DNA from 2 places in the Aminobacter sp. P4_H6_2 genome. Region 2 is predicted to be linked to the other one. Evidence: riboswitches for the same ligand, from Rfam matches in the RefSeq annotation. Region 2 holds a riboswitch; the other holds the start of a gene.

Region 1 (4,428 bases), on a different contig from region 2:
ACACCAGCCCGGCGATGCCGGGCAGGGACGCGCGTATTGCCGGCCATTCGATGAGGCGGAAGCTTGCGCGCGAGCCCATGCCGAGCTGGCTCGCCAGCCGCCACTGGTCGGTCGGCACCGTTTGCAGCGCTTCCAGGATCAGCCGTGTCGCCAGCGGCAGGTTGAAGAAGACATGGGCAACGAGGATGCCCGACAGGCCGTAGATGCCGGGCCATGTTCCGCCGGTCAGCGCCACGAGCGGTTCGGCGAAATAGCCGGCGCGGCCATAGAGCGACAGGATGCCAAGCGCTGCGACGATGGCCGGCAGTGCCAGCGGCACGGCAAACAGGCGCAGGATCAGCCCACGGCCGGGAAATTGCGGGTGCCGCGACAAGGCGCGCGCTACGAGGATCGCGGGAGCGACCGATAGCAGCGTCGACAGCAGCGCCTGCCACAGCGTGAAGCGGGCGACACGGAAAAGATAACCGTCGAAGGCGGCGGCCGCACCTTCAGGGTTGCGCAGGGCTTCGATGCCAAGGCCGGCAAACGCCCCGCCGATCAGCACGCCGATGGCGGCGAGCGCTGCGATGCCAGCGGTGATGCGGTGGTCGCGACGGCTCATGGACATGCTGAGCCGGTCGGACGGATGGCAAACTGCGGAAGGTTGCGCTCCGCCCCGCCCCCCTCTGGCCTGCCGGCCATCTCCCCCTCAAGGGGGGAGATCAGCAGCTTCAACGCCCCTCTACTTTCGACAACATCTAACGTTGGCGAAGGCAGTGCCGCAGCCAATCTCCCCCCTTGAGGGGGAGATGGCCGGCAGGCCAGAGGGGGGTGTTCAAGCACAGCCATCGCAGGTCGATAGAACTTACTTGCTCATCACGCTGAGCCACTCATCAACCCAGGCCTTGCGGTTGGCAGCAACCTCGTCGGCGCTGAACAGCAGCGTCTTGGCCGGCTTCACCAGCCTGTCGAAGGCCGGGTCGAGCGGCTTGTCGGTCTTGCCGGCAGGCAGCATCCAGTTGGTCTCGGGCACCACGTCCTGGAAACCCGGGCTCGTCATGAAGGCCATGAACTTTTCCGCCAGCGGATTCTTGGCGCCTGTCGTGGTGATGCCGGCAACTTCGATCTGGAGATAGTGGCCTTCCTCGAAGGATGCCGCCTGGTAGCGCTCAGACTTGTCCGCGACCATGTGGTAGGCCGGCGAGGTGGTGTAGGACAGCACCATCGGCGCCTCGCCCTTGGTGAACAGGCCGTAGGCCTCGCTCCAGCTCGGCGTCACGGTCAGAACGCGACCCTTGAGCTTGGCCCAGGCTTCCGGCGCCTTGTCGCCATAGACCGACTTGACCCACAGCAGCAGGCCGAGGCCCGGCGTTGAGGTGCGCGGGTCCTGGATCGCGATCTTCTGCTCGGGGTCGCCCTCGACCAGTTCCTTCAGGCTCTTGGGTGGGTTCTTCAGCTTTTCGGTGTCGTAGACCACGGCGAAGTAGCCGTAGTCGTAAGGCACGAAAGTGTCGTCCTTCCAGTCGCCGGGAACCTTGACGTCTTCGCCGGCAGCGCCATGCGGGGTAAACAGGCCGGTCGCCTTGGCCTCGGCGGTCAGGTTGGTGTCGAGGCCGAGCACGATGTCGGCCTTGGTCGAGGCGCCTTCGAGTTTCACACGATTGAGCAGGGCCACACCATCAGCAACCGAAACGAAGTCTACTTCGCAGCCGCATTCGGCCTCGAAGGCCTTCTTGACCTGCGGGCCGGGACCCCACTCCGAAGTGAAGCTTTCATAGGTGTAGACGGTAAGTTTGCCTTCGGCGGCGGCCGGAAAGGCTGCGGCGGCAAGCGCCAGGGCCGAGGTCAAGGACAGCAAGATCGTGCGCATCGGCGCGCCTCCTTTATTGGTGTTGAAAGGGAATTTGAAGCGCCGGGCGTCCGAAGCATCTAATCCCTCCGCCGGTACAAACCGGATCAGGTTCAGCGGGTTGGCTGGATTTCCCCATGCCTCTCAGCCGACGCGTGTGAACACGTCAGGCACCCCGTTAGAGCGGTTCAACAAATAGGGCCGTGCCGCAGGCCACGCAAGCGGTAGTTTGCCGGCCACGAACCAACGTCGCGGCCTTCCGTTTCGGCCGCCGGACTGGTAATGCGCTGCCATGACCCGGTTCACCATACTCCTTGGCGGCGAGCTTTTGCGCACGCCGCTCGTCGACCGTCAGGTCGCGGGCAGCCGTGTTATCGCGGCCGATGCCGGCATTCGCCACGCCACCACCCTGGAACTGATGCCGGAGCTGTGGCTCGGCGATTTCGATTCCGTGCCGGCTGACGTCGATCCGCGCTTTGCCGACCTGCCGCGCGAGACGTTTCCTGAGGAAAAGGACAAGACCGACGGCGAACTCGCTATCGCGGCGGCACTCCAGCGCGGCGCGACCTCGCTGGTGCTCGTCGGTGCCTTCGGCGGCCCGCGCGCCGACCATGCCTTTCTCCACCTCGCTCTGGCGCTGCGGCTTGCCGAGGCTGGCACCGAGGTGATCCTGACCAGCGGGCGCCAGGAGGCGCATCCGCTTTTGCCGGGCACGATGAGCTTCGACTATGACGACGGCACGTTGTTTTCCGTACTTGCTTTTTCCGAACTGTCTGGCCTGTCCGAAGAGGGCGCCAAATGGCCGCTCAACGGCGTCGACGTGCCGTTCGGCTCATCGCTGACACTCTCCAACGAAGTGCGGGGCACCTTGCGTGTTTCGCTCGGTAGCGGCCGCGCGCTGCTTCTCGCCCATCCCTTTCCTGCCTTGGAATTCTGAACATGGCGCCACCGCTTCTCAATCTTGACGGCATCCGTCTGACTTTCGGTGGCACGCCGCTGCTTGATGGCGCATCGKTGTCGGCGGCTTCGGGCGACAAGATCGCTTTGGTCGGGCGCAACGGGTCGGGCAAGTCGACGCTGCTCAAGATCGCTGCCGGGCTGGTCGAACCGCAGGATGGCGTGGTGTTCCGCCAGCCGTCGGCGACGATCCGCTACCTGCCGCAGATGCCCGACATGGATGGCTTCGCTTCGGTGCGCGCCTATGTCGAGGCTGGTCTCGGACCCGCAGATGACCCGCACCGCGCCACCTATCTGCTCGACCATCTTGGCCTCACCGGCGAAGAGTCTCCGGCCGACCTGTCGGGCGGCGAGGCGCGGCGTGCCGCCCTTGCCCGCGTCATGGCGCCCGAGCCCGACATCATGCTGCTCGACGAGCCGACCAACCATCTCGACCTTGCCGTTATCGAGTGGCTGGAGGAAGAACTGATCCGCACCTCATCAGCGCTGATCGTCATTTCGCACGACAGGCGTTTTCTCGAGCGCGTCAGCCGCAACACGGTTTGGCTCGATCGCGGCCAGACGCGCCGGCTCGACCGTGGCTTTGCCCATTTCGAGGAATGGCGCGACCAGATTCTCGAGGAGGAAGAGCGCGACCAACACAAGCTCGGCCGCCAGATCGTGCGCGAAGAGCACTGGCTGCGCTATGGCGTGACGGCGCGGCGCAAGCGAAACATGCGCCGGCTCGGTGAGCTGCAGACGATGCGCCAGAGCTTCCGGGGCCATCGCGGTGCCGAAGGCGTGGCGACGATGGTGGCGAGTGAGGCGGCCGAATCCGGCAAGCTGATCATCGAGGCCAAGAACATCGACAAGGCTTTCGGCGACCTCGTTGTGGTCAAGGACTTTTCCACCCGCATCCAGCGCGGCGACCGTGTCGGCCTGGTTGGGCCGAATGGCGCCGGCAAGACGACGCTGCTCAAGATGCTGACCGGCGAGCTTGAGCCCGACGCCGGCACGATCCGGCTCGGCGTTAATCTTGAGATCGCCACCCTCGACCAAAAGCGCGAGGCTGTCGATCCGCACGAGACACTGTCGAGCTACCTGACCGACGGGCGCGGCGAAAACCTTGTCATCAATGGCGAGCAGCGCCACGTCGTCTCCTACATGAAGGACTTCCTGTTCAAGCCGGAGCAGGCGCGCACGCCGGTGCGCGAGCTCTCGGGCGGCGAACGCGCCCGGCTGATCCTGGCGCGTGTTCTGGCACGCCCGGCCAATCTGCTGGTGCTCGACGAACCGACCAACGATCTCGACATGGAGACGCTGGAATTGCTGCAGGAACTGGTCGCCGGTTTTGCCGGTACCGTCATCCTCGTCAGCCACGATCGCGACTTCCTCGACCGTACGGTGACCAGCATCATCGCGCCCGACGTCGAAGGCCGCTGGATCGAATATGCCGGTGGTTATGCCGACATGCTGGCCCAGCGCGGCGGCACCAAGCTTGAGGACCGGAAATCGCGCAAAGCCGCCAACGGCCAGGCGTCAGGTGGCCGCGGCGAGCCCGAAGCGCCGAAGGCAGCATCGAAGAAGCTGTCGTTCAAGCAGAAATTCGCGCTCGAAAACCTGCCCAAGAAGATGGAAGCGGTGACAGCTTCGATCTCGCGGCT
Region 2 (14,863 bases):
GAAGATTTCGCAGGCGGCAAGTCGGAAAGCCTCTCCGGCGTGACCGTTGTCGACCCCTCGACCGTCAAGATCGAGCTGTCGCGGCCCGACGCCACCTTCCTGCATGTCATGGCGATCAACTTCAGCCATGTCGTGCCCAAGGAAGAGGTCGAGAAATACGGCGCCGATTTCGGCAAGCATCCGGTTGGCACCGGCGCCTACAAGATGGCCGAGTGGACGCTCGGCCAGCGCCTGGTCTTCGAGCGCAACGCCGACTACTGGCACAAGGGCCTGCCCTATATCGACAAGATCACCTTCGAGATCGGCCAGGAGCCGATCGTCGCCCTGCTGCGTCTGCAGAACGGCGAGGTTGACGTTCCCGGCGACGGCATTCCGCCTGCCAAGTTCCAGGAAGTGATGGCCGATCCCGAGCAGAAGGCCCGCGTCGTCGAAGGCGGCCAGTTGCAGACCGGCTACGTCACAATGAACACGCAGATCGCGCCGTTCGACAACGTCAAGGTTCGTCAGGCGGTCAACATGGCGATCAACAAGGATCGCATCGTCAAGCTGATCAACAACCGTGCGGTGCCGGCCAACCAGCCGCTGCCGCCGTCGATGCCGGGCTACGACAAGGACTTCAAGGGCTACGCCTTTGACATCGAGAAGGCCAAGGCACTGCTCGGCGAGGCCGGCCATCCCGACGGCTTTGAAACCGAGCTGTTCGTCATGAACACCGATCCCAACCCGCGTATCGCCCAGGCGATCCAGCAGGATCTGTCGGCGATCGGCATCAAGGCCTCGATCCAGTCGCTCGCCCAGGCAAACGTGATTGCCGCCGGTGGCGAAAAGGACGGCGCTCCGATGATCTGGTCTGGCGGCATGGCCTGGATCGCCGACTTCCCCGATCCGTCCAACTTCTACGGTCCGATCCTCGGCTGCGGTGGCGCGGTACAGGGCGGCTGGAACTGGTCGTGGTACTGCAACAAGGACCTCGACGAAAAGGCGGCTGCCGCCGACTCGATCGTCGATCCTGCCAAGGCCGAAGAGCGCAACAAGATGTGGAGCGACATCTACGCCAAGGTCATGGCGGACGCGCCTTGGGCGCCGGTGTTCAACGAGCAGCGCTTCACCATGAAGTCGCCGCGCATGGGTGGCGACGACAAGCTCTACGTCGACCCGGTCCATATCCCGATCAACTACGACTATGTGTATGTAAACGATGTGCAATAACTGCAACTACACCATCCACGGACGCCACCATCACTTCGGCTGGGACAACTCGTTTGCCCCAGCCGAGCGGGTGGCGCCCGGCTCGACGATCGAATTCGAATGCCTGGATTCGTCGGGTGGCCAGCTCAAGGCCGACAGCACCGTCGGCGACATCGCCAAGCTCGACTTCGGCCAGATCAACCCGGTGACGGGTCCGATCTATGTCGAGGGCGCTGAGCCTGGCGATGCGCTCAAGGTGACGATCGATGCGTTCAAACCGTCCGGCTTCGGCTGGACGGCGAACATTCCAGGCTTCGGCCTGCTCGCCGACGACTTCAAGGACCCGGCGCTGACCATCTGGAAATACGACGCGACCTCGCTCGAGCCGGCGCTGTTCGGCAAGAACGGCCGCGTGCCGCTCAAGCCGTTTGCCGGCACCATCGGCAATGCACCCGCCGAAAACGGCCACCATTCGGTGGTGCCGCCACGGCGCGTCGGCGGCAATCTCGACATCCGCGATCTGGCGGCTGGAACAGTGCTCTATCTGCCGGTCGAGGTTGCAGGCGCGCTGTTTTCGGTCGGCGACACCCATGCCGCCCAAGGCGACGGCGAGGTCTGCGGCACGGCGATCGAAAGCCCGATGAACGTCGTTTTGACGCTCGATCTGGTCAAGGACGCGCGGCTGAAGATGCCGCGCTTCACCACGCCGGGCCCAGTGACGCGTCACCTCGATTCCAAGGGCTACGAAGTGACCACCGGCATCGGGTCTGACCTGATGACGGGCGCCAAGGAAGCCGTCGCCCAGATGGTCGACCTGCTGTCGGCGCGCTACCAGCTTGATCCGGTCGACGCCTACATGCTGGTGTCAGTGTGCGGCGATCTCCGCATCAGCGAGATCGTCGACATGCCAAACTGGGTGGTGTCGTTCTACTTCCCGCGCTGCGTGTTCGAATGACCGCAGTGGTGGACAACAAAAGCGCCGGGGCTGCCGCCCCGGTCGCTGGCAAGCCGGTGCTCGATGTCACCGGGCTGACCGTCTCGGTGCGCGGCGAAGACGGCGAGCGGCCGGTCGTCTCGGACCTCACATTCTCGTTGGCGCGCGGCGAAACCCTTTGCATCGCCGGCGAATCCGGCTCCGGCAAGTCGATGACGTCGCTGGCCATCATGGCGCTGCTGCCGCAGCCGGCAGCCAGGATTTCCGCCGGTTCGATCAGGCTTGGCGACACCGATCTCGCAACGCTTGATGAAGGCCGCATGCGCCGCATCCGCGGCAATCGCGTCGCCATGATCTTCCAGGAGCCGATGACCTCGCTCAATCCGGTGCTTTCGATCGGGCGGCAGCTGGTCGAGGCCATCGAGACCCATACCGGTTTTTCGCGTGCGGAATCGCGCAAGCTCGCGATCGAAGCGCTTACAGCCGTGCGCATTCCCGAAGCCGAAAGCCGGCTCAAGCAATATCCGCACGAGCTCTCCGGCGGCATGCGCCAGCGCGTCATGATCGCCATGGCGCTGGCGCTGAAGCCAGACGTGCTGATCGCCGACGAGCCGACCACAGCGCTCGACGTCACCGTGCAGGGCGAGGTGCTCGAACTTCTGCGCGACCTGCAGCGCCAGCATGGCACCAGCATCATCCTCATCACCCACGACATGGGCGTCGTCGCCGAGATGGCCGACCGCGTCATCATCATGCGCAACGGGCGCATGGTCGAGCAGGGCAAGGTCGCCGACATCTTCGAGCGGCCCGAAGTCGACTATACCCGCGACCTTCTCGCCGCCGTGCCGCGCATGGGCACTGGCGCCGCGCGCCATGGCTCCCGCGACAAGACCGAGCAGACAAATCCGGCGGCGGTCGCCGTGGCGCGCGATCTGCATGTACGTTTCGACCTGCATGGCGGCTTCTTCGGCCGGGTCAACCGTAGGGTGCATGCTGTTGAAGGCATAAACTTCTCCATCGCACCCAACGAGACGCTGTCGCTGGTCGGCGAATCCGGCTGCGGCAAGTCGACGACGGCGAAGGCCCTTGCCGGCCTGGTGCCTTACAGCGGCGAACTTTCGATCGGCGGGCGCAATTTGTCCGGCCTTGGCCGACACGAGCGCAAGGCGGTGCGCCGCGACGTCCAGATGATCTTCCAGGACCCTTACGCCTCGCTCGATCCGCGCATGCGCGTTGGCGATCTCGTCGCCGAGCCGCTCCTGATCCACAACATCGGCACACCAAAGGAGCGAAGCGAGCGCGTCGCTGCCCTGTTCGAGCGCGTGGGCCTGTCAGCTGACCAGATGGAACGCTACCCGCACGAGTTTTCCGGCGGCCAGCGCCAGCGTATCTGCATCGCCCGCGCCTTGGCGCTGCGGCCGAAGCTGATCATCGCCGACGAGAGCGTCTCGGCGCTCGACGTGTCGGTTCAGGCGCGCGTGCTGGAATTGCTGAAGGAACTGCAACGCGAATTCGGCGTCGCCTATTTGTTCATCTCGCATGACATGGCGGTGGTGGAAAACATCTCCGACCGAGTCGCGGTGATGTATCTCGGCCAGATCGTCGAGATGGGCACGCGCGACCAGATTTTTGCCAATCCGCGTCACCCCTATACAAAGCGGCTGATCGAGGCCGTGCCGATTCCCGACCCGGTGCAGCGTCGTGTTCGTTTCGCACGCATGGACAGGGAAATCCCAAGCCCGGTTCGCAAACTCGGCGACGAGCCAAGGAAGCTTGTGCTCGAGGACGTCGGCGGCGGCCATCTGGTTGCGGCATCGGATGCGTGACGGGCGGTGCCATGCCAACGCCACCTGCTATGCCAGATCATCATATCTGGATGCGAAGAATTCACTTCTCTGACTGACCGAACTTCCCTCAACTGACCAAGCTGCCATCGGCCCGATGCGAGGAACGCGGGCCGGCAGCCAAATAGCGTCAATCGGGAGGGCAAGACATCATGACACCTAAGATGATTGCGATCAGCTGCTCATTCCTGGCGCTGGCGGTCGGCATGGCTGCCGCCGAAGACTGGGAATCCAAGGTGCCGACCGAGATCAACATCACCGATCCCTATCTCAAGCAGTGGCATGACCTGACCTACGACAAGGCGCCGCCAGCACCCGTACCGGGCAAGGATTTTGGCATGGACGCGGCCACCGGCACGTTCGTGGCACCCCGCGCCACGCCCTTGGGCGAAGCGCCCAATTTCCCCGGCCAGCTGGAAGGTTGGGACGACAAGACCTACAGCCAAAATGTCGAGGAGATCGCGTTTTATCCGCATGTCAGCTCGCCCTGGCACGCCTGGCCTGATGTCGCCGACTTTAACGGCAAGCGCTACATGTATGTGCACGATCGTGACTACATGCGCGTGCTCGACATCACCGACGCGGCCAAGGCTACTGTCGTCTATTCCAAGGGCGGCGTGTGGGGGCCGGAAGGCTCCAGCGAGGATTGGGACGCCAAGACGGTCCAGGACTATTTCGGCGGCATCACCATGGCCTGGAGCGAGAAGCTCCAGAAGAATGTCGTCGTCGCTTCCTACGAAATCGGCCGCTTCGGCATTCTCGACAACAAGCGCACCCAGCCCGACATCGTCGAATCGCTGCGCAAATACAATTCACTAAAGGGCTTCAAGGTCTATGAGATGAACGGCCCGCTGCCGAGCGACTGGAAACTGATCGCGACCCGCACCACCGACACCAAGAACCCGGACGCGCCGATCGGCCAGCAGCAGGGCTCGGGCTCGCTCGACGCACCCGCATGGTTCGGCGGCAAATACATGTATCTGTCGGCCGCACCCGACGATTCCTACGCGCTGACTGAATACCCCGACTATCTGCACTCGCCGGGCTACCAGGTTTGGGACATGTCGGACCCGGCCAATCCGGTGTTCGTCAGCCAGGTCAAGGTGCCGGGCCAGGTGGTCGGCGACAAGGCGAGCGAGAACGCCTACCTGATGAACCCGCGCGCCGGCAACCGCACCTCGTGGATGGGCTCGCGCATGCCGCCATTCCTGCCGACGCCGGTGGAAAAGGGCGGCAAGATCGCCTTCGGCGCCATGGGCGGGCTTGGCCTTTACACCTTCGACCTGACCAACCCCGACAACCCTGAGATGAAGGGGCATGTCGGCATTGCGCCGAGCTTCGCAGGCACCGAGTTCGACAATGTCGACACCTCCCAGTACGCCCGCACCGGTTATGTCTTCGCCAACGGCTATCCGATGAACTCGAACTGCTACGAGCCCTACAAGGATGTGCTGGTGATCAACGCCAAGGATCCGGCCAAGCCGGAGATCGTGGCGACCTTGCCGCGGCCGACACCGCCCAAGGACGCGAACTTCACCGATTTCTGCCAGCGCAAGGGCAGTTTTGGGCCGAAGCGCTCGGGCACCACGCACCAGCCGGGCCATGGCCGCGACGGGCTCGCGCCATATGCCTTCTACAATGCCGGTCTGCAGCTCTTCGACGTCAAGAACCCCGCCGATCCCAAGATCGCCGGCTATTTCGTTCCGCGTTTCCCGACAGACAAGGAGATGCCGGATTACACTTACGACAATGCGAGCTTTGCGGTGTTCACCGAATATGACCGCAATATCATCTGGCTGTTTGCGATCGACGGCGTCTATGCGCTGAAGACACCGCTGCTGGGCGAACCCAAGATGGGCATGAGCGACAAGGTCTGGCCGCCGCGCGACTGAGAATCGAGATCGGCCGACAGCCGCCAATCCATCAACCCCGGCTTTACGCCGGGGTTTTTGTTTTCAAGTGACTTGTGCCTGATCAATGGCCGGGGTGCAGCGCGTCGTTCAGATACATGCAGGTCAGCATGGTGAAGATGTAGGCCTGGATCACCGCCATCAGAAGTTCGAGCCCGGTGAGCGCGACCGTCATCGTCAGCGGCAGGATGGCGGCGAAGATGCCGAGGGTTCCCATGCTGCCGAGGCTGACCACGAAACCGGCGAAGACCTTGAGCGTGATGTGGCCGGCGAGCATGACGGCGAACAGACGCACCGAATGGCTGATCGGGCGCGAGATATAGGAGACGATCTCGATCGGCACGATGATCGGCGACAAGAGCAGCGGCACACCGGAGGGCATGAACAGGCGGAAAAAGCCGAGGCCGTTCTTCCAGATGCCGTAGATCGTGACCGTACCGAACACCAGCATGGCGAAAGCGAAGGTCACGATGATGTGGCTGGTGACCGTGAACGCGTAGGGGAACAAGCCCGCGAGATTGGCGATCAGGATGAAGACAAACAGCGAAAAGACGAGCGGAAAGAACTTCATGCCGCTCTCGCCCGCATTGTCGCGCAGCGTCTTTGACACGAACTCGTAGATCAGTTCGGTGATCGACTGCAGGCGGGAGGGCACCAGCGCTCGACCGCTCGTCGAAAGCATGAGGAACAACCCGCCGAACACCACTGCCCCCACCATATAAGCGGCGGAGTTGGTGAAAGCGAATTCCTGCCCCGCAAACTCGAAGAGGGTGAAAATCGGCTTGATTTCAAATTGTTCTATTGGTCCGGCCACAGTGCCTCTCCGGTCGGTTCGATTGCTGATGCGAAAGCGCGCGCACCGGAGCCATATCCGGAAGCCAAAATTGACCAAGCGTGCCTACGGTCCGCCAAAAGCGGTTCCGCAGCTTTTTCGCGATTTTTGAGATGAGTTTCGGTCGGGGTAGCAATTATTGGCGCCATCTTTTGGATGGGGCCGTCCCCGAGCGTTCAAGGCACTGGTCGTCCAGTGCGTGGGCTTGTTAGCCTAAGCGGCACGCCACGGCAAGGCACGAGGTGACGCGGCGCAGGGCCGCGTCACAGATTAGATATGCAGCGCATGGCCAAGCGTGCGCAAAGAGGCCTCAAGGAAAGCCTCGCTCTGAGTTGGATGGGCATGGATGGTGCCGGCGATATCCTCCAGCCGTGCGCCCATCTCGATGGCCAGGCTGAAGGCCGCTGACAGCTCCGAAACGCCAGCGCCGACCGCCTGGATACCGAGCACCAGATGGTTGTCAGCGCGCGCAACGATGCGCACGAAGCCGTCCTCGCTCGCCAGCGTCATCGCCCGGCCATTGGCCGAAAACGGGAACTGCGATGACTTGATCTCGATACCGAGGTTTTTTGCTTCGTCGGGCGACAAGCCTGCAGTGACGATCTCTGGATCGGTGAAGCAGACAGCGGGGATCGAGCGCTTGTCCCAGCTTCTTTTGTGGCCAGCGACGATCTCGGCGACCATTTCGCCCTGCGCCATGGCACGGTGCGCCAGCATCGGCTCGCCGGTGACGTCGCCGATAGCGTAGATGCCGCGCATCGAGGTGCGGCACTGTTCGTCGATGCGGATGAAACGGCCGTCGCGATCGAGGTCGATCTCCTCCAGCCCCCAGCCTTCGACAAGCGGCTTGCGGCCCACGGTGACAAGCACCTTGTCGGCCGCGATCTTCTGCTCGCTGCCATCGGCTGCCTCGACCAGAAGCGCATCGCCCTTGGCGCTGAGCCCCTTGGCCTTTGCACCCGTCATCACCTTGACGCCGAGCGCTTCCAGGCGCTTGGCGACGGGCCGCGTCAGTTCGGCGTCATATTGCGGCAGGATGCGCGGCAAGGCTTCCACGACGGTCACCTTTGAGCCCAGCTTGGCAAAGGCAGTGCCGAGCTCCAGCCCGATATAGCCACCGCCGACAACGGCAAGCTCAGCCGGCACGTGCTTGAGTGCCAGAGCCTCGGTTGACGAAATCACCTGCCCACCGAAGGGCAGGAACGGCAGTTCGACCGGCGCGGAACCGGTGGCAATGACGATGATTTCAGCGCGGATCACCTGCAAGCCGGTCTCGGTGTCGACCTCGACGGTCTTGCCGTCACGAAAGCGCGCCCAGCCCTGCACCGACTTGACCCTGGCCTTCTTGAGCAGCCCAGCCACGCCGCTGGTCAAGCGGCCAACGATACGATCCTTCCAGGCGACGGTCTTGGCAAGGTCGAGCACCGGCGCCGATACGCTGATGCCGAACGGACTGGTGCCTCCAGCCATCTCGGAGACCTTGAGATACTCATCCGCTGCATGGATCATCGCCTTGGAGGGGATGCAGCCGACATTGAGGCAGGTGCCGCCCGGCTTGGCCGCTTCGACGATCACCGTGTCGATGCCGAGCTGGCCGGCGCGGATGGCGCAGATGTAGCCGCCGGGGCCGGCGCCGATGATGAGAAGCTTGCAGGAAATTTCCTTCATCGCCTCAGCCTTCCATGAAGATCATTGCCGGCGCTTCGAGCAGCGCCTTGATGCGCTGGACGAAGACCGCCGCGTCCCAGCCGTCGATGACGCGATGGTCGAAGCTGGAGGAGATGTTCATCATCTTGCGCGGTATGAACTGGGTGCCGTCCCACATCGGCCGCACCATGATCTTGTTGACGCCGACGATCGCCACCTCTGGGTAGTTGATGACAGGCGTGGTGGCGACGCCGCCCATCGCGCCCAGCGAGGTGATGGTGATGGTCGAGCCGGTCAGTTCCTCTCGCGTCGCCGTGCCTGCCTTGGCGGCATCGGCAAGGCGATTGACCTCGGCGGCGCAGTCCCACAGGTCGCGCGCTTCGGCATGCTTGATCACGGGAACAACGAGCCCGCCCGGCGTCTGCGCGGCCATGCCGATATGCACGCCGGCATGGCGCATGACGACGCCGGCATCGTCGTCGAACAGCGCATTGAGCTGCGGTTGCTCGGCAACCGCCTTGACCAGCGCCCGCATCAGGAATGGCAACAGCGTCAGCTTCGGCCTGTCCGGCTTTTTCGACGCGTTGAGCTTGGTACGCAGTTCCTCCAGTGCCGTGACGTCGATTTCCTCGACATAGGTGATGTGGGGAATGCGCGACTTGGCCAGCGACATCTTCTCGGCGATGCGGCGGCGCAGGCCGACGATCTTGATCTCCTCGACCCCGGTCTTGGCCTCCAAGCCAGTTGCTGCCGGCTGTGCGCCGCGCGAGGCGAAAGCGTCGAGGTCTTCATGCGTGACCCGGCCAGCGGGACCAGTTCCTGGGACCTGACGCAGATCGATGCCGGCTTCCTTGGCGCGCAGGCGGACAGCGGGCGAAGCAATGGGCCGTTCGCCTTCCGGTCGGGGCAGGCCAACGGTCGCTTGCGGCATTGGCTTGAGTGCAGCGGCCGGTGTGGGAGCCTTCACAGCGGGTGTTGATTCGACTTTCTTAGCCGGCTCAGAAGCGGTTTCCGCGGCGACAGTTGGCGCAACATCCTTGCCCTCGCGCTCGGCCGGAGCGGGTGCTTTGGCAGGCGCCGTGTCAGCTGGCGCATCGCCGGCCACCTTGATCCGCACGATCGGCGAGCCGACAGCGACGGTGTCGCCGATTTCGGCGCCAAGCCAGCTGATCTCGCCATCGACCGGCGACGGGATCTCGACCGTCGCCTTGTCGGTCATGACGGCAGCAAGCACTGCGTCCTCGCGGACAAGGTCGCCGACCTTGACGTGCCATTCGACCAGCTCGGCTTCGGCCACGCCTTCGCCGACGTCGGGAAGCTTGATGACATGTTCGCCCATGCTCAGGCCTCCATCGTTTCAATCAGCGCCTGCCCGACACGCTTCGGACCGGGGAAATAGTCCCACTCCTGCGCATGCGGATAAGGCGTATCCCAGCCGGTGACGCGCGCGATCGGCGCTTCGAGGTGGTAGAAGCAGTGCTCCTGCACAAGCGCTGCAAGTTCGGCACCGAAGCCGGAGGTCAATGTCGCTTCATGGACGATGACGCAGCGGCGGGTCTTCTTGACCGAGGCGACTATGGTGTCGAGATCGAGCGGCAACAGCGTGCGCAAGTCGATGACCTCGGCGTCGATGCCGGTTTCCTCGGCAGCCGCCTGGGCGACATAGACCATGGTGCCATAGGCCAGCACAGTCACATCAGAGCCCGGCCGGCGGATCTCCGCCCTGCCGAGTGGCGTGGTGTAGTGCCCATCGGGCACCTCGCCCAGTTCGTGCTTCGACCATGCCGTGACCGGCCGGTCGTGATGGCCGTCGAAGGGGCCGTTGTATAATCGTTTCGGCTCCAGAAAGATCACCGGATCCGGATCTTCGATGGAAGCGATCAGCAGGCCCTTGGCATCGAGCGGATTGGACGGAACCACCACCTTGAGACCTGAAACGTGGGTGAAAAGCGCCTCGGGGCTCTGGCTGTGGGTTTGTCCGCCAAAGATGCCGCCGCCGGTCGGCATGCGCACGACGATCGGACAGGTGAACTCGCCATTGGATCGGTAGCGCAATCGTGCCGCTTCCGAAACGATCTGGTCATATGCTGGATAGACGTAGTCGGCGAACTGCACCTCGACGCATGGCTTGAGCCCGTAGGCGGCCATGCCGATGGCGGCACCGACAATGCCCAATTCGCTGATCGGCGCGTCGAAACAACGCGAACGACCGTATTTCTGCTGGAGGCCTTGCGTGCAGCGGAAAACACCGCCGAAATAGCCGACGTCCTCGCCGAAGACCACGACATCGTCATCGCGCCCCATGGCAACGTCCATGGCGCTGCGGATGGCTTCGATCATTGTCATGCGCGGCATGGCTTATACCCCCGCCTTCTGGCGCTGGCGCCTGAGATGCGGCGGCATCTCGGCATAGACACCCTCGAACATGTCGCGTGTCGACGGCTTACCGCCGGCATGCAAGGTGCCGTGGCTTTCCGCTTCCTTCTGCGCTGATATGACGGTTTCGAGGATCTCAGCCTCGGCCTGCTTGTGGCGCTCGTCCGACCACAGACCGCGCTTGATCAGATGGTTCTTGAGCCTGATCACCGGGTCGCCGAGCGGCCAGGCGTCGGACTCGGTCTTGGGCCGATAGGCGGACGGATCGTCGGAGGTCGAGTGCGCGCCGACACGGTAGGTGACATATTCGACAAGCGTCGGGCCGAGGTTGCGCCGCGCGCGTTCGGTCGCCCATTTGGCCACGGCATGGACGGCGAGATAGTCGTTGCCGTCGACGCGCAGCGCCGCAATGCCGAAACCAAGGCCGCGCGCGGCAAAGGTGCCGGAGCCGCCGCGGGCGATGCCCTGGAAGGTCGAGATCGCCCACTGGTTGTTGACGATGTTGAGCACGACGGGTGCCTTGTAGGTCGATGCGAAGACGAGCGCTGCGTGGAAATCGCTTTCCGCCGTCGCACCGTCGCCGACCCAGCCGACTGCGATCTTGGTGTCACCCTTGATCGCCGAGGCCATCGCCCAGCCGACGGCCTGGATGTACTGCGTCGTCAAATTGCCCGAGATCGAAAAGAAGCCGTGCTCCTTCGAGGCATACATCACCGGCAGCTGACGGCCCTTCAGCGGGTCACGCTCGTTTGAATAGATCTGGTTCATCATCTCGACCATCGGGTAGCCGCCCGCGATCAGCAGGCCGGCCTGGCGGTAGGTCGGGAAGTTCATGTCGCCGGGATTGAGCGCCTTGCGGAAGGCGCAGCTCACCGCCTCCTCGCCCATATGCTGCATGTAAAACGAGGTCTTGCCCTGGCGTTGCGCCATCTGCATGCGCGCATCGAAAGTACGCAGCGTCACCATGTGGCGCAGGCCTTCGAGCTGTTCCTCGTCGGTCAGCGTGCCGGCCCAGGGCCCGACAGCATCACCTTCGCGGTTAAGCACCCGGATGATCGAATAAGCGAGATCACGGATGTTGCGCGGATCGACATCAACCTCCGGTCGCATGACCGATCCGGCCTTGGGAATCGGCACGTTGGAAAAGTCGGGCGTCCCGCCCGGCCGAACCTCGGGCTCGGGCACGTGGAACTTGAGTGGCGAGGGATTGTCCGTCACGGATGTTCCTCCTGTCTCGCGCGCAGGCCAACTGGTCCTCCCTGCGCGGCAGACAATTTATGTCAGTAACGCTGACCTATTATCCCAACGCTTTGAAAACCGCAATGGCCGTCCGCGGTGAGTTTGGCATTGTCGCGACAATATCGAAAGCCCGGTTGACAGAAGGCCCGTTCCGCGCTCATCCTTAAGGCTCACCAGGGGGGTCCCGACAAGGGGCTGAGATACTGCTAGCTCGCGCAGCGCAGTGACCCGTTGAACCTGATCCAGTTCACACTGGCGTAGGGACGGTGCGAGGCTTCGCGGGTCGGCTTCTTCCGGCATCGGCATTCGAGCAAACGCTCGAAGTCCCTCAGGCAAGGTCTCACCTCCTCCTCATCGCACGAACTGGGTCTCCGTTGCATCAGAGCAAGGAGGCTCACCATGAATGCCCTGACCCCGACCGTCACAACAGGCGCACTGCCCGCCTCGAAAAAGGTCCACAAACCAGGTCTCATCCACCCCGGCATCCGCGTGCCGATGCGCGAAATCTCGGTGCACCCGACCGCCATGGAGCCGCCCGTCACGGTCTATGATTCGTCGGGTCCCTACACCGACGCGACTGTGACAACCAATATCGAGGGCGGCCTGGCCAGGCTGCGCGAGGATTGGATCGTCGCCCGCGGCGACGTCGAACGTTACGACGGCCGCACCGTGAAAGCCGAGGACAACGGCTTTGTCTCGGGCGAAAGGCTGACGCCGGAGTTCCCTGTCCGCAACAAGCCGCTGCGCGCCACCGGCGGACGCGCAGTCACCCAGATTGCCTATGCCCGCGCCGGCATCATCACGCCGGAGATGGAGTTCGTCGCCATCCGCGAAAACCTCGGCCGCGAGCAGTTGCGCGAGAAGATGAAGCGCGACGGCGAGAGCTTTGGCGCTGTCATTCCCGACTTCGTCACACCTGAATTCGTCCGCGAAGAAGTTGCGCGTGGAAGGGCGATCATCCCCTCCAACATCAACCATCCAGAGAGCGAGCCGATGATCATCGGCCGCAATTTCCTGGTCAAGATCAACGCCAATATCGGCAACTCGGCTGTGACCTCGTCGATGGCCGAAGAGGTCGAAAAGATGGTGTGGTCGATCCGCTGGGGCGCCGACACGGTGATGGACCTGTCGACGGGCCGCAACATCCACAACATCCGCGACTGGATCATCCGCAATTCACCGGTGCCGATCGGCACTGTGCCGCTCTACCAGGCGCTGGAAAAGGTCAGCGGCGTTGCCGAGGACCTGACCTGGGAAATCTACCGCGACACGCTGATCGAGCAGGCCGAACAGGGCGTCGACTATTTCACCATCCATGCCGGCGTGCGGCTGCCCTATATCCATCTGACCGTCGACCGGGTCACCGGCATCGTCTCGCGCGGCGGCTCAATCATGGCCAAGTGGTGCCTGCATCACCACAAGGAAAGCTTCCTCTACGAGCATTTCGAGGAAATCTGCGACATCTGCCGCACCTATGACGTCGCCTTCTCGCTCGGTGACGGCCTGCGCCCCGGCTCGATTGCCGACGCCAACGACGCAGCCCAGTTCGCCGAACTGGAAACGCTTGGCGAGCTGACCCAGATCGCCTGGGCCAAGGACTGCCAGGTGATGATCGAAGGCCCCGGCCATGTGCCGATGCACAAGATCAAGGAAAACATGGACAAGCAGTTGGAAGTCTGCGGCGAAGCCCCCTTCTACACGCTTGGGCCTTTGACCACCGACATCGCGCCCGGCTACGACCACATCACCTCGGGCATAGGTGCGGCGATGATCGGCTGGTTCGGCACGGCCATGCTTTGCTACGTCACCCCCAAGGAGCATCTCGGCCTGCCCGACCGCGACGACGTCAAGGTCGGCGTCATCACCTACAAGATCGCGGCCCATGCCGCCGATCTCGCCAAGGGTCATCCTGCGTCCAAGGTCAGGGACGACGCGCTGTCGCGGGCACGCTTCGAGTTCCGCTGGGAAGACCAGTTCAACCTGTCGCTCGACCCCGACACGGCCCGATCCTTCCACGATGCGACCTTGCCCAAGGAAGCACACAAGGTGGCGCATTTCTGCTCGATGTGCGGGCCGAAATTCTGCTCGATGCGGATTTCGCACGACATCCGCAACGAGGCGCGCGCCGCCGGCATGGCGGCGATGGCGGAGAAATTCCGCGATGGCGGCGACCTCTATATGGCGGTCGAAGGAACGGAGGCAGCAGGCCAGCCATGAAGGTGCTCATCCGCGGCGCGGGCGTCACCGGCCTGACGCTCGCCCATGAGCTGGCGTCGCGCGGTACAAGCGTCACGGTCGTCGAGCAGCGACGTCAGATCGCCGGCAATGCCTCATGGCAAGCCGGCGGCATGCTGGCGCCATGGTGCGAGCGCGAGAGCGCCGAAGTAACCGTACTGACCTTGGGCAGGCAGGCGGCGGACTGGTGGGACGCCGCCCTGCCTGGCCATGTCGTGCGCAACGGTACGCTAGTGCTGGCGCCGGCGCGTGACACCGCCGAACTCGACCGTTTTAGCAGTCGAACCTCTGGCCATGTCTTAGTCGACGGCGATGCCATCGCTGCGCTCGAACCAGACTTGGCAGGTCGGTTTTCGCGTGGGCTGTTCTTTGCAGAGGAAGCGCATCTCGATCCGCGCCAAGCATTGCTCGGCCTCAAGGAAAAGCTGACCCGGATGGGCGTGCATTTCGCGTTCGGCTACGGTGCGACGCAGACGCCTGGCACCGTAGACCTCGAGGTCGATTGTACCGGTATGGCGGCGAAGCACCCAGAGCTTCGCGGCGTGCGCGGCGAAATGCTGTTGCTGCGCACCACGGACGTCTCGCTGTCCCGGCCTGTGCGCCTGCTGCATCCGCGCATCCCGGTCTACATCGTGCCGCGCGCCAATAATCATTTCAT

What was found. A riboswitch is a leader RNA that binds a small molecule or an ion and turns the genes downstream of it on or off. The one in region 2 is predicted to bind thiamine pyrophosphate.
Region 1: it holds a riboswitch for thiamine pyrophosphate, as region 2 does, so the genes downstream of both, thiB (thiamine ABC transporter substrate binding subunit) here and thiC (phosphomethylpyrimidine synthase ThiC) in region 2, are expected to answer to the same signal.

What each region holds. Positions count from the first base shown of each region.
Region 1 is NZ_JBFUKO010000077.1:9,190-13,617, reverse strand. Features, by position in the region: gene thiP (thiamine/thiamine pyrophosphate ABC transporter permease) at 1-607, opposite strand, end outside; gene thiB (thiamine ABC transporter substrate binding subunit) at 845-1,849, opposite strand; TPP riboswitch at 1,896-2,016, opposite strand; gene AC1DUU_RS08940 (thiamine diphosphokinase) at 2,121-2,765, shown strand; gene AC1DUU_RS08935 (ABC-F family ATP-binding cassette domain-containing protein) at 2,768-4,428, shown strand, end outside.
Region 2 is NZ_JBFUKO010000021.1:4,232-19,094, reverse strand. Features, by position in the region: gene AC1DUU_RS03435 (ABC transporter substrate-binding protein) at 1-1,209, shown strand, start outside; gene AC1DUU_RS03430 (acetamidase/formamidase family protein) at 1,199-2,143, shown strand; gene AC1DUU_RS03425 (ABC transporter ATP-binding protein) at 2,152-3,948, shown strand; gene AC1DUU_RS03420 (LVIVD repeat-containing protein) at 4,119-5,858, shown strand; gene AC1DUU_RS03415 (F0F1 ATP synthase subunit A) at 5,941-6,690, opposite strand; gene lpdA (dihydrolipoyl dehydrogenase) at 6,979-8,376, opposite strand; gene AC1DUU_RS03405 (dihydrolipoamide acetyltransferase family protein) at 8,381-9,694, opposite strand; gene AC1DUU_RS03400 (alpha-ketoacid dehydrogenase subunit beta) at 9,697-10,710, opposite strand; gene AC1DUU_RS03395 (thiamine pyrophosphate-dependent enzyme) at 10,714-11,949, opposite strand; TPP riboswitch at 12,136-12,252, shown strand; gene thiC (phosphomethylpyrimidine synthase ThiC) at 12,370-14,187, shown strand; gene thiO (glycine oxidase ThiO) at 14,184-14,863, shown strand, end outside.